DNA from 3 places in the Streptomyces phaeolivaceus genome. Region 1 is predicted to be linked to each of the others. Evidence: riboswitches for the same ligand, from Rfam matches in the RefSeq annotation. Region 1 holds a riboswitch; each other region holds the start of a gene.
The links. Region 1 has a riboswitch for cobalamin ahead of F9278_RS33235 (ribonucleoside-diphosphate reductase subunit alpha). Riboswitches for the same ligand answer to the same signal wherever they lie in the genome.
Positions count from the first base shown of each region.

Region 1 (3,292 bases):
CGCCTTCCACGGCCCGGCAGGCCTGGGCGACGAGGCCCTCCCCGACTCGACGGCCCCGCACCCCACGGCGTCGTCCGCGCAGACCCTGCTGCGCCTCTCCCGGGAGTACGAGGGCGAGCTGACGGTGTGCGCCACCGGCCCGCTCACGAACGTGGCCATCGCCCTGCTGGAGGACCCCCAATTCGCCCGCCGCGTCCACAGGTTCGTGTTCATGGGCGGCGCCGCCCAGGTCCCCGGCAACATCACCCCCGTCGCCGAGTTCAACATCTGGGCCGACCCGGACGCCGCCGAGATCGTGCTCTCCTCCGGCATCCCGTTCACCATGGTCGACCTGGACGCCTCGCACCGCTGGCTCTTCCGCCCCGCCGACCTCGCCGCGCTGGAGGCCGCGGGTCCGGGCACGGCGCTGGCCGCCCGGCTGATGCGCACGTACATGGACGCCTACACCCGGCACGGCGGCGACGGCACCTGCCCGCTGCACGATCCGCTGGCCGTGGGCGTCTGCGGCGACGAGGCGTTCGTCAAGGCCGCCGACGGGGCCGTCGTCGTGGAGTGCGCGAGCGAACTCACGCGCGGCCAGACCGTGTTCGTACCGGCCGCCGCCGGGCGCGTCCACTACCCCGAGTCCCCCGCCCTGACGGCCCGCCTCCGCACCACCGGCCGTGTCGCCCTGGGTCCGGGCACCCGCGACTTCAGCCAGGACTTCGTGGCGACGCTGCCGCGATGGCCGACGACGACCTGAACGCCCTGCCCCACCCCGCCCCACCCCACCCTGCTCTGTCCCGCCCCCTGCCCTGTCCCGGCCCACTCGGGCCGATCATCCGATGAACGACGGCGCCTGTGGAAAACCCCGGTCACGTGAAGTCGCCCCTGATGCAGACTGCGACGCATGGACATCACGATCAGGCGAGCGGCTCCCGACGAGTACGCCGCCCTCGGCGAGATCACCGCGCAGGCCTACCTCGGCGACGGACTGCTGGACTTCGGGGAGAGCGACGCGTACCTCGGTGAGCTGCGGGACGTCGCGAAGCGGGCGGCGGCGGCCGATGTGCTCGTGGCCGTGGCGGACGACCGGGTGCTCGGCGGTGTGACCTTCGTCCCGGCGGGCGGCCCCATGGCCGACATCGCCCGTACAGGAGAGGCCGAGATACGGATGCTCGCGGTCGCCCCGTCGGCGCGCGGCCGGGGTGTCGGCGAGGCCCTCGTGCGGGCCTGTCTGGAGCGGGCCCGGACCGTGGAGGGCTGTGCGCGCGTCGTGCTGTCGACCCAACGGAGCATGCACGCGGCCCACCGCGTCTACGAACGCCTGGGCTTCACCCGCACACCGGAGCGCGACTGGAACCCCTTCCCCGACCTCCTCGACCTCACGCTGATCACCTATGAGTTGACGCTCTGACACCCTGCGAAGTCGATTGCGACACAACATGTGGGGGTGACACCGCGCCCCGGCACTAGATGTATGCTCATGCTCGCTGTCGCCGCAGGGGAATCCGGTGCGAATCCGGAACTGTCCCGCAACGGTGTACTCGCGTGCGTACCTCTCCATTTGCGCACGCCTGTTCAGTCCGAACACCTGCCGACAGCGCGCCCGGCCGACCGGTCCGGGTGCCTGACGTCCGGGCCTCGTGGAATGGGCCGGTGGACGCGACGCCGCCGTGCGCTCGTGTGCTGCCGCCTGCCCTCCGCAAGGCCCCTTGCCGAGCGAGGGAGAGCCCCACGTGACCATCGCGCCAGCCGACCCGGTTTCAGCCGAACCGGCTTCAGCCACCCCGGCGACGGAGACCGACGGTCCCGGTACCGCGTTGCTGCGGACCCTGACCGAGCTGACCGTCGACCTCCCCGACGCCGACCCCGGCCGGGTCGCCGCCGCCGCCCTGCGCGGCCGGTCGGCGCGGGCCGACGAGGCGGAGCTGCGCGAGCTGGCCACCGAGGCCGCCGCGGGCCTCATCTCCGAGGACCCCGCCTACTCGAAGCTGGCCGCCCGACTGCTGGCCATCGGCATCCGCGCCGAGGCCGCCTCGCAGGGCGTCACGACGTTCACCGAGTCCATCACGGTGGGCCGGCGGGAGGGTCTGGTCGCCGACCGCACCGCGGAGTTCGCCCAGGCGCACGCCGGGCGTCTCGACACCCTGATCGACCCGGCGGGCGACGACCGCTTCGGCTACTTCGGTCTGCGCACCCTGCACAGCCGCTATCTGCTCCGGCACCCGATCACCCGCAAGGTCATCGAGACGCCCCAGCACTTCATGCTGCGCGTCGCCGCCGGCCTCGCCGAGGACGAGACCCCGCGCGCCATGGACGAGGTCGCCGCGCTCTACCGGCTCATGAGCCGCCTCGACTACCTCCCCTCCTCCCCCACCCTCTTCAACTCCGGTACGCGACACCCCCAGATGTCGTCCTGCTACCTCCTCGACTCCCCGCTGGACGAGCTGGACTCCATCTACGACCGCTACCACCAGGTGGCCCGCCTCTCGAAGCACGCCGGCGGCATCGGTCTGTCGTACTCCCGTATCCGCTCGCGCGGTTCGCTGATCCGGGGCACCAACGGGCACTCCAACGGCATCGTGCCGTTCCTGAAGACACTGGACGCCTCGGTCGCCGCGGTGAACCAGGGCGGGCGGCGCAAGGGCGCAGCCGCGGTCTACCTGGAGACCTGGCACTCCGACATCGAGGAGTTCCTGGAGCTGCGCGACAACACCGGTGAGGACGCCCGGCGTACGCACAATCTGAACCTGGCGCACTGGATCCCGGACGAGTTCATGCGCCGGGTGAACGCCGACGAGCCGTGGTCGCTGTTCTCCCCGTCCGACGTGCCCGAGCTGGTCGACCTGTGGGGCGCGGAGTTCGACGCCGCGTACCGCAAGGCGGAGGGCGACGGCCTGGCGAAGAAGACCATCCCGGCCCGCGAGCTGTACGGCCGCATGATGCGCACCCTCGCACAGACCGGCAACGGCTGGATGACCTTCAAGGACGCGGCCAACCGCACGGCCAACCAGACGGCCGAGCCGGGCCATGTCGTCCACTCCTCCAACCTCTGCACGGAGATCCTGGAGGTCACGGACGACGGGGAGACCGCGGTCTGCAACCTGGGCTCGGTGAACCTGGGTGCCTTCGTCGACCTGACGACGGGCGACCTGGACTGGGAGCGGCTGGACGAGACCGTCCGTACCGCCGTCACCTTCCTCGACCGCGTCGTCGACATCAACTTCTACCCGACCGAGCAGGCGGGCCGCTCCAACGCCAAGTGGCGGCCGGTCGGCCTCGGCGCGATGGGCCTCCAGGACGTCTTCTT
Region 1 is NZ_CP045096.1:7,168,767-7,172,058, reverse strand. Features, by position in the region: gene F9278_RS33245 (nucleoside hydrolase) at 1-742, shown strand, start outside; gene F9278_RS33240 (GNAT family N-acetyltransferase) at 890-1,396, shown strand; cobalamin riboswitch at 1,460-1,595, shown strand; gene F9278_RS33235 (ribonucleoside-diphosphate reductase subunit alpha) at 1,719-3,292, shown strand, end outside.

Region 2 (3,292 bases), 6.7 Mb from region 1:
ATCCCGGTGGCGAACAGGATCGGCAGGCACAGGATCGCGTACCAGGGCAGCCCGGAGGCGGCGCCCGAACCGGCCAGGACCAGCAGCGCCACCTCGGTCGCCGTGTCGAAGCCGAGGCCGAACAGCAGGCCCAGCGGGAACATCTGCCAGGGCTCGGTGATCGACCTCATCAGCCGTCCCAGGAGCCGGTTCATGAGGCCGCGGCTGTTCAGCCGCTCCTCCAGGGCGGCCTCGTCGAAGGTGCCCGAGCGCATCTCGCGGAACACCTTCCAGATCCCCACCATGACCACCAGGTTGATGATCGCGATCACGTACAGGAAGGTCCCGGAGACGGTGGTGCCGAGCCAGCCGGTGATGTCGTGCAGGGTGGAGTCGTCGTCTCGGACCGGTCCGGCGAGCGCCTTGACGCCGAGGGTGAGGAGGAAGGTGAGGGCGAAGACGATCGACGAGTGGCCGAGGGAGAACCAGAAACCGACCGACAGCGGGCGCTGCCCCTCACCCATCAGTTTGCGGGTGGTGTTGTCGATGGCGGCGATGTGGTCGGCGTCGAAGGCGTGCCGCATGCCCAGGGTGTAGGCGGTGACGCCCATGCCGATGCCGAAGGTCTTGCCGCCGACGCCGTAGTGCTCGGGGGCGACGATCACCACGAGCGTGAACCAGCCGATGACATGCAGCGCCAGGATGAATCCGGCCATCCCGCCGAGGCTCGCCCACTCCTTTCGGGTCAGCGAGGCGCGGATCCGACGCCAGGAGGGACCGCTCCTGGCGGTGGGGGCCGAGGCGGCGGTGTCGGTGACAGGAGCCATGGGGTGGGTGCCTCACTCGTCGTGACTCGTCGTGCGGTGTGCGTCCGGTCCAGCCCCCACAGCCTTGTGCAGTGCATGCGCAGCTGCAAGAAGGTCGCAGTAAAGCTCGTGCCACGTTTCGGTCAGGCGAGGCTCCCCCGGTGGACCGTGCGGTCGCACCAGCGCCCGAGCAGTGCGCGGTCGTGGACGCGTCGAGCATGGCGGTCATCTCGTCGCGGATCAGCCAGCGGGGGCGCGGCACCAGGGCGCGGGCGAGGCAGGCCCGTTGGAGCTGGCCGTCGCTGACCTCGTGGGGGCGGCGGGTCAGCAGGTCGGGGGGGGAGGCCGACCGTGGACGCCAGTTCGGCGACCCGGGCCGGTGCCTCCGCCCGGCGGCCGGTGGCCCTGAGGGGTTCGGCGATCAGGTCGGTGAGCCGCAGCCGGGGGTCCGCCGACAGTCCGGGCTGCCGGAAGACGACGCCGAACGCGGTGCGTTGCCGGCGCGGGGCACGATGCCGCCAGTGCCGTACGGGCTCGCCGTCGAGGGCCAGGGTGCCGGAGTCGGGGCGGTGCCGGGTGACCGCGGCCGGGCCGGCGGTGGCGGTGGCGGTGGCGGTGGCGGTGGCGGTGGCGGTGGCGGTGGCGGTGGCGGTGGCGGTGGCGGTGGCGGCATTGAAGCGCAGGCCGGGCCCCGGGGCCAAGGGCGGCCAGGTGTGCGATCGGTTCCGGCCATCCGCCGTCGGCGTGCCCAGGCTCGCGCAAGGCGTGGGAGGGGTGGGGCGTGCGCCGTGCTGTGAGCTGTTCCACGGCGCCCTCGCGCCCCTCGTCTCCGCTTGTCAGCGCCCTTATGTGGGCACTACTGTCACCACGCCTTGGTGAACGGGAAATCCGGTGTCATGCCGGTGCGGCCCTCGCCACTGTGATCGGGAAGTCCGGCTCCGGCCCTCACGGGCAGCCACTGGGTCTTCGGACCCGGGAAGGCGGAGCATGGGCGGTGGGACCCGTAAGCCAGGAGACCGGCCAAGGCGCGTCAACCATCCACGAGGTGCTGGAGAGGGTCTGCTGAGCCATGCACATAGCCGAGGGTTTCCTTCCTCCGGCGCACGCGATCGCCTGGGGCGTCGCGTCCGCGCCATTCGTCGTCCACGGAGTCAGGGCACTCACCCGTGAGGTCAAGGAGCACCCCGAGAGCACACTGCTGCTCGGTGCCTCGGGTGCCTTCACCTTCGTCCTGTCCGCCCTGAAGCTGCCGTCGGTCACCGGGAGTTGCTCCCACCCCACCGGCACCGGTCTGGGCGCCATCCTTTTCCGGCCACCGATCATGGCGGTCCTGGGCACCATCACCCTGCTCTTCCAGGCGCTGCTGCTCGCGCACGGCGGTCTCACCACGCTCGGCGCCAACGTCTTCTCGATGGCGATCGTCGGGCCCTGGGCGGGCTATGGCATCTACCGGCTGCTGCGGCGGTTCGACGTGCCGCTGATGGTCACGGTGTTCTTCGGCGCGTTCGTCGCCGACCTGGTCACCTACTGCGTCACCAGCGTGCAGCTGGCGCTCGCGTTCCCCGACCCGAGCAGCGGTTTCCTGGGCGCGCTCGGCAAGTTCGGCTCCATCTTCGCCGTCACCCAGATCCCGCTCGCCGTGAGCGAGGGCCTGCTCACGGTGCTGGTCATGCGTCTGCTGGTGCAGTCGAGCAAGGGTGAACTGACCCGGCTCGGCGTGCTCCTGACCGGCAAACGCGACCGCTCCGAGACCGAGATCGAGGCGGTGGCCCGATGAGCAGGAACACGATGACCAAGAACACGAAGATCAACGTCCTGCTGCTGCTCGTCGTGGCCGCGCTCGCCGTGCTGCCGCTGGCCCTCGGCCTCGGCGACCACAAGGAGGAGCCCTTCGCGGGCGCCGACGCCGAGGCGGAGACGGCGATCACGGAGATCCAGCCGGACTACGAGCCCTGGTTCTCCCCGCTGTACGAGCCGCCGTCCGGTGAGATCGAGTCGGCGCTGTTCGCCCTCCAGGCGGCGCTGGGCGCGGGTGTCCTCGCGTACTACTTCGGCATCCACCGGGGCCGCCGCCAGGGCGAGGCGCGGGCACTGGCCCGGCCGGACGGGACCGGGGGCACGGGAGCCGCCGGGGAGGCTGCGGCGGACCCGGTGGGCGCGACGGCCGCGCCTGCCTCGAAGGTCGCCTCCGGTGACGACAGCTCGTCCGGTGGTGCCGGGGAGTCCCCCGCCGGGCGGGTCTGACCCCGCGTGCTGCCGATCGACGCGGCGGCGCACAGCAGTCGCTGGCGCCGCCGCCATCCCGTGGACAAGGCCGTGCTCGGGCTCGGCCTCACCGTGCTGGCGATCTCCCTGCCGCCCTGGCCCGGCGCGGCCCTGGTCCTGCTGACCGCACTCGTGGTGCTGCTCGGCCCGGCCGGTGTGCCCGGCCGTCGGCTGTGGCGGGCCTACCGGGTGCCGCTGGGTTTCTGTGTGACCGGCGCGCTGCCGCTGCTCGTCCAGGTCGG
Region 2 is NZ_CP045096.1:454,836-458,127, forward strand. Features, by position in the region: gene F9278_RS02465 (Nickel transporter NicT) at 1-728, opposite strand, end outside; partial or broken gene F9278_RS02470 (ATP-binding cassette domain-containing protein) at 937-1,486, opposite strand; cobalamin riboswitch at 1,642-1,824, shown strand; gene F9278_RS02475 (energy-coupling factor ABC transporter permease) at 1,855-2,562, shown strand; gene F9278_RS02480 (energy-coupling factor ABC transporter substrate-binding protein) at 2,574-3,029, shown strand; gene cbiQ (cobalt ECF transporter T component CbiQ) at 3,036-3,292, shown strand, end outside.
Region 2: linked by a shared signal. The riboswitch ahead of F9278_RS02475 (energy-coupling factor ABC transporter permease) and the one ahead of F9278_RS33235 (ribonucleoside-diphosphate reductase subunit alpha) in region 1 are both predicted to bind cobalamin.

Region 3 (3,292 bases), 2.6 Mb from region 1:
CGGTGGCGGGTCAGCGCACGGGCCGTCCACAGATACCGTCCGCCGTCGGGCATCTCGGCGACCTGGACATGGATACGGCCGGGCGCCGCGAACGCCTCGTACACGTTCCACAGGGGGCAGGTGCCGCCGGCCCGGGAGAAGTGGAAGCCGGTCGCGGACTGCCGTTTGGACATGTTGCCCGCCCGGTCGACCCGGACGAAGGAGAAGGGGACCCCGCGAAGCAGCGCCGACCGACGCTCACCGAATGGTCACCTCCGCCGTCCGCGCGGACCCCACCTGGCGGGTCGCCCCGCCCGCCCCCGGTCTGACCGACCGCCGGGTGGAGATCACCGGTCCGCCCGAGCGCCGTATAACCGTCAACGCCCTCAACTCCGGTGCCCAGGTGTGGCTGGCGGACTTCGAGGACGCCACCGCGTCCACCTGGGACAACATCGTCGGTGGCCAGCTCAGTCTGCTGGACGCCGTCGAGCGGCGCATCGACTTCACCACGCCCGAGGGCAAGGAGTACCGCCTCAAGGACCGCGAGCGGCTCGCCACGATCGTCGTACGGCCGCGCGGCTGGCATCTCGACGAGGAGCATCTCGCTTACGACGGCCGGCCGGTGCCCGCCGCGCTCGTGGACTTCGGGCTGTATCTCTTCCACTGCGGGCGGCGGCAGATCGACGCCGGTCATGGGCCGTACTTCTCTCTGCCGAAGCTGGAGAACCGCTACGAGGCCCGGCTGTGGAACAACATCTTCGTCGCCGCGCAGGATCTGCTCGGCATCCCCCGGGGCACGATCCGGGCCACGGTCCTCATCGAGACGATCACCGCCGCGTTCGAGAGGGAGGAGATCCTCCATGAGCTGCGGGAGCACGGCGCGGGCCTGAACGCCGGGCGCTGGGACTATCTGTTCAGTCTGATCAAGACGTTCGGTCACCGCACCGACTTCCTGCTGCCGGACCGCGCCGAGGTCACCACGACCGCGCCGTTTCTGCGCGCCTGCACCGAACTGCTGGTGCGCACCTACCACAGGCGTGGCGCCCACGCGATCGGCGGAATGGCCGCCCAGGTGCCCGGCGAGGACCCGGCCGCGTACGAGGCGGCGCTCGCCGAGGTCCGCCTCGACAAGGAACGGGAGGCGGAGGACGGCTTCGACGGCTCCTGGGTCGCCCATCCGGCGCTGGTGCCCGTGTGCCGTGAGGTGTTCGACGGTGTGCTGGGCGGGCGCCCGCACCACCCGTCGCCTCCATCGCGGAGTCCCTGTACGACGAGTTCCGTGAACCGCTGTACGCGCCTCCCCCGCTGCTCCAGCGGATGGTGGAGGCGGGACTGCTCGGCCGGAAGACCGGCCTGGGGTTCCACACGTACGACCACGGCTGACGGGGGGAGGGCGGGAAGGTGACGACAGGGCCTAAGCTGACCTGTGCAGCTGGTTCGCCCCGTCCGCCAGACGGGATGCGTCGCAAGAGGGAACCCGGTGGGAATCCGGGACTGCCCCGCAGCGGTGAGTGGGAACGACCGCCGTCATACGCACTGGGCCCGACGAACAGGGTCTGGGAAGCGACGGCCAGTAGGTGTCCTCCGGTCGGGAGGGCGTGCCCACGAGTCCGAAGACCTGCCAACTGCCCGTGCGCGGACCACTCCGTGCGCGGACATCCCGGTGACCTCGTGGGCGGGTCGGCGCACATATCGGACAAGCCACGGCCGCGCCTTGTCGCGCGAGGCCGATTTCCGTCCGGTTCGTCACCCCTTCGCGCTCGCGTCCCGTCGCCGGGATCCCAGGGATTCATCTCGCGAAGGAGATCTCCGTGACAGCGAAGTCCGCAGCCGCGGCAGCACGGGCCACCGTGTACGGCTACCCCCGCCAGGGCCCGAACCGGGAACTGAAGAAGGCGATCGAGGGCTACTGGAAGGGCCGGGTCACCGCCGACGCCCTGCGCGCCACCGCCGCCGAACTGCGCCGGACCAACTGGCGGCAGCTCGCCGGGGCCGGCATCCACGAGGTGCCCACCGGCGACTTCTCGTACTACGACCATGTGCTCGACACCACCGTCATGGTCGGCGCGCTCCCCGCCCGGCACCGCGGGGCCGTGGAGACCGACGCGCTGGACGGCTACTTCGCCATGGCGCGCGGCACGCAGGACGTCGCGCCGCTGGAGATGACGAAGTGGTTCGACACCAACTACCACTATCTGGTGCCCGAGTTGGGCCCGGACACCGTCTTCACGGCCGACTCCGCCAAGCAGGTCGCGGAGCTGAAGGAGGCGCTCGCCCTGGGTCTCGCCGCGCGGCCCGTGCTGGTCGGCCCGGTCACCTACCTCCTGCTCGCCAAGCCCGCGCCCGGTGTGGCCGCCGACTTCGACCCGCTCACCCTTCTCGACCGGCTGCTGCCGGTGTACGCCGAGGTCCTCGCCGATCTGCGCGCGGCGGGCGCGCAGTGGGTGCAGTTGGACGAGCCCGCCCTGGTCCAGGACCGCACCCCGGCCGAACTGAACGCCGCGACGCGGACCTACCGTGACCTGGGCGCCCTCACCGACCGGCCGAAGCTGCTGGTGGCCTCCTACTTCGACCGGCTCGGGGACGCGCTCCCCGTCCTGGCCAAGGCCCCCGTCGAGGGCCTGGCCCTGGACTTCACGGAGGCCGCCGCCGCCAACCTGGACGCCCTGGCCGCCGTGGGCGGACTGCCGGGCAAGCGCCTGGTCGCGGGGGTCGTCAACGGCCGCAACATCTGGGTGAACGACCTGTCGGCCTCGCTCGCCACGCTCGGCACGCTGCTCGGGCTGGCCGACCGGATCGATGTCGCCGCCTCCTGCTCGCTGCTCCATGTGCCGCTGGACGCGGCGCCGGAGCGGGACATCGAGCCGCAGATCCTGCGCTGGCTCGCCTTCGCCCGGCAGAAGACGGGCGAGATCGTCGCCCTCGCCAAGGGCCTCGCCCAGGGCACGGACGCGATCACCGGCGAACTCGCCGCCAACCGCGCCGACCTGGCCTCCCGGGCAGGCTCGCCGATCACCCACGACCCGGCCGTCCGGGCGCGCGCGGCGGCCGTCACCGAGGCGGACGCCCGGCGCTCGCAGCCGTACGCCGAGCGCGCGGCGGCCCAGCGCGCCCACCTCGGGCTGCCGCTGCTGCCGACCACCACGATCGGCTCCTTCCCGCAGACCGGGGAACTGCGCACGGCGCGCGCCGATCTCCGCGCGCGCCGGATCGACACGGCCGGGTACGAGGAGCGCGTCAAGGCGGAGATCCAGGAGGTGATCTCGTTCCAGGAGAAGACCGGCCTGGACGTCCTGGTGCACGGCGAGGCCGA
Region 3 is NZ_CP045096.1:9,730,940-9,734,231, reverse strand. Features, by position in the region: partial or broken gene F9278_RS44280 (short-chain fatty acyl-CoA regulator family protein) at 1-221, opposite strand, end outside; partial or broken gene F9278_RS44275 (malate synthase) at 248-1,216, shown strand; partial or broken gene F9278_RS44270 (3-hydroxyacyl-CoA dehydrogenase family protein) at 1,222-1,362, shown strand; cobalamin riboswitch at 1,396-1,619, shown strand; gene metE (5-methyltetrahydropteroyltriglutamate--homocysteine S-methyltransferase) at 1,791-3,292, shown strand, end outside.
Region 3: linked by a shared signal. The riboswitch ahead of metE (5-methyltetrahydropteroyltriglutamate--homocysteine S-methyltransferase) and the one ahead of F9278_RS33235 (ribonucleoside-diphosphate reductase subunit alpha) in region 1 are both predicted to bind cobalamin.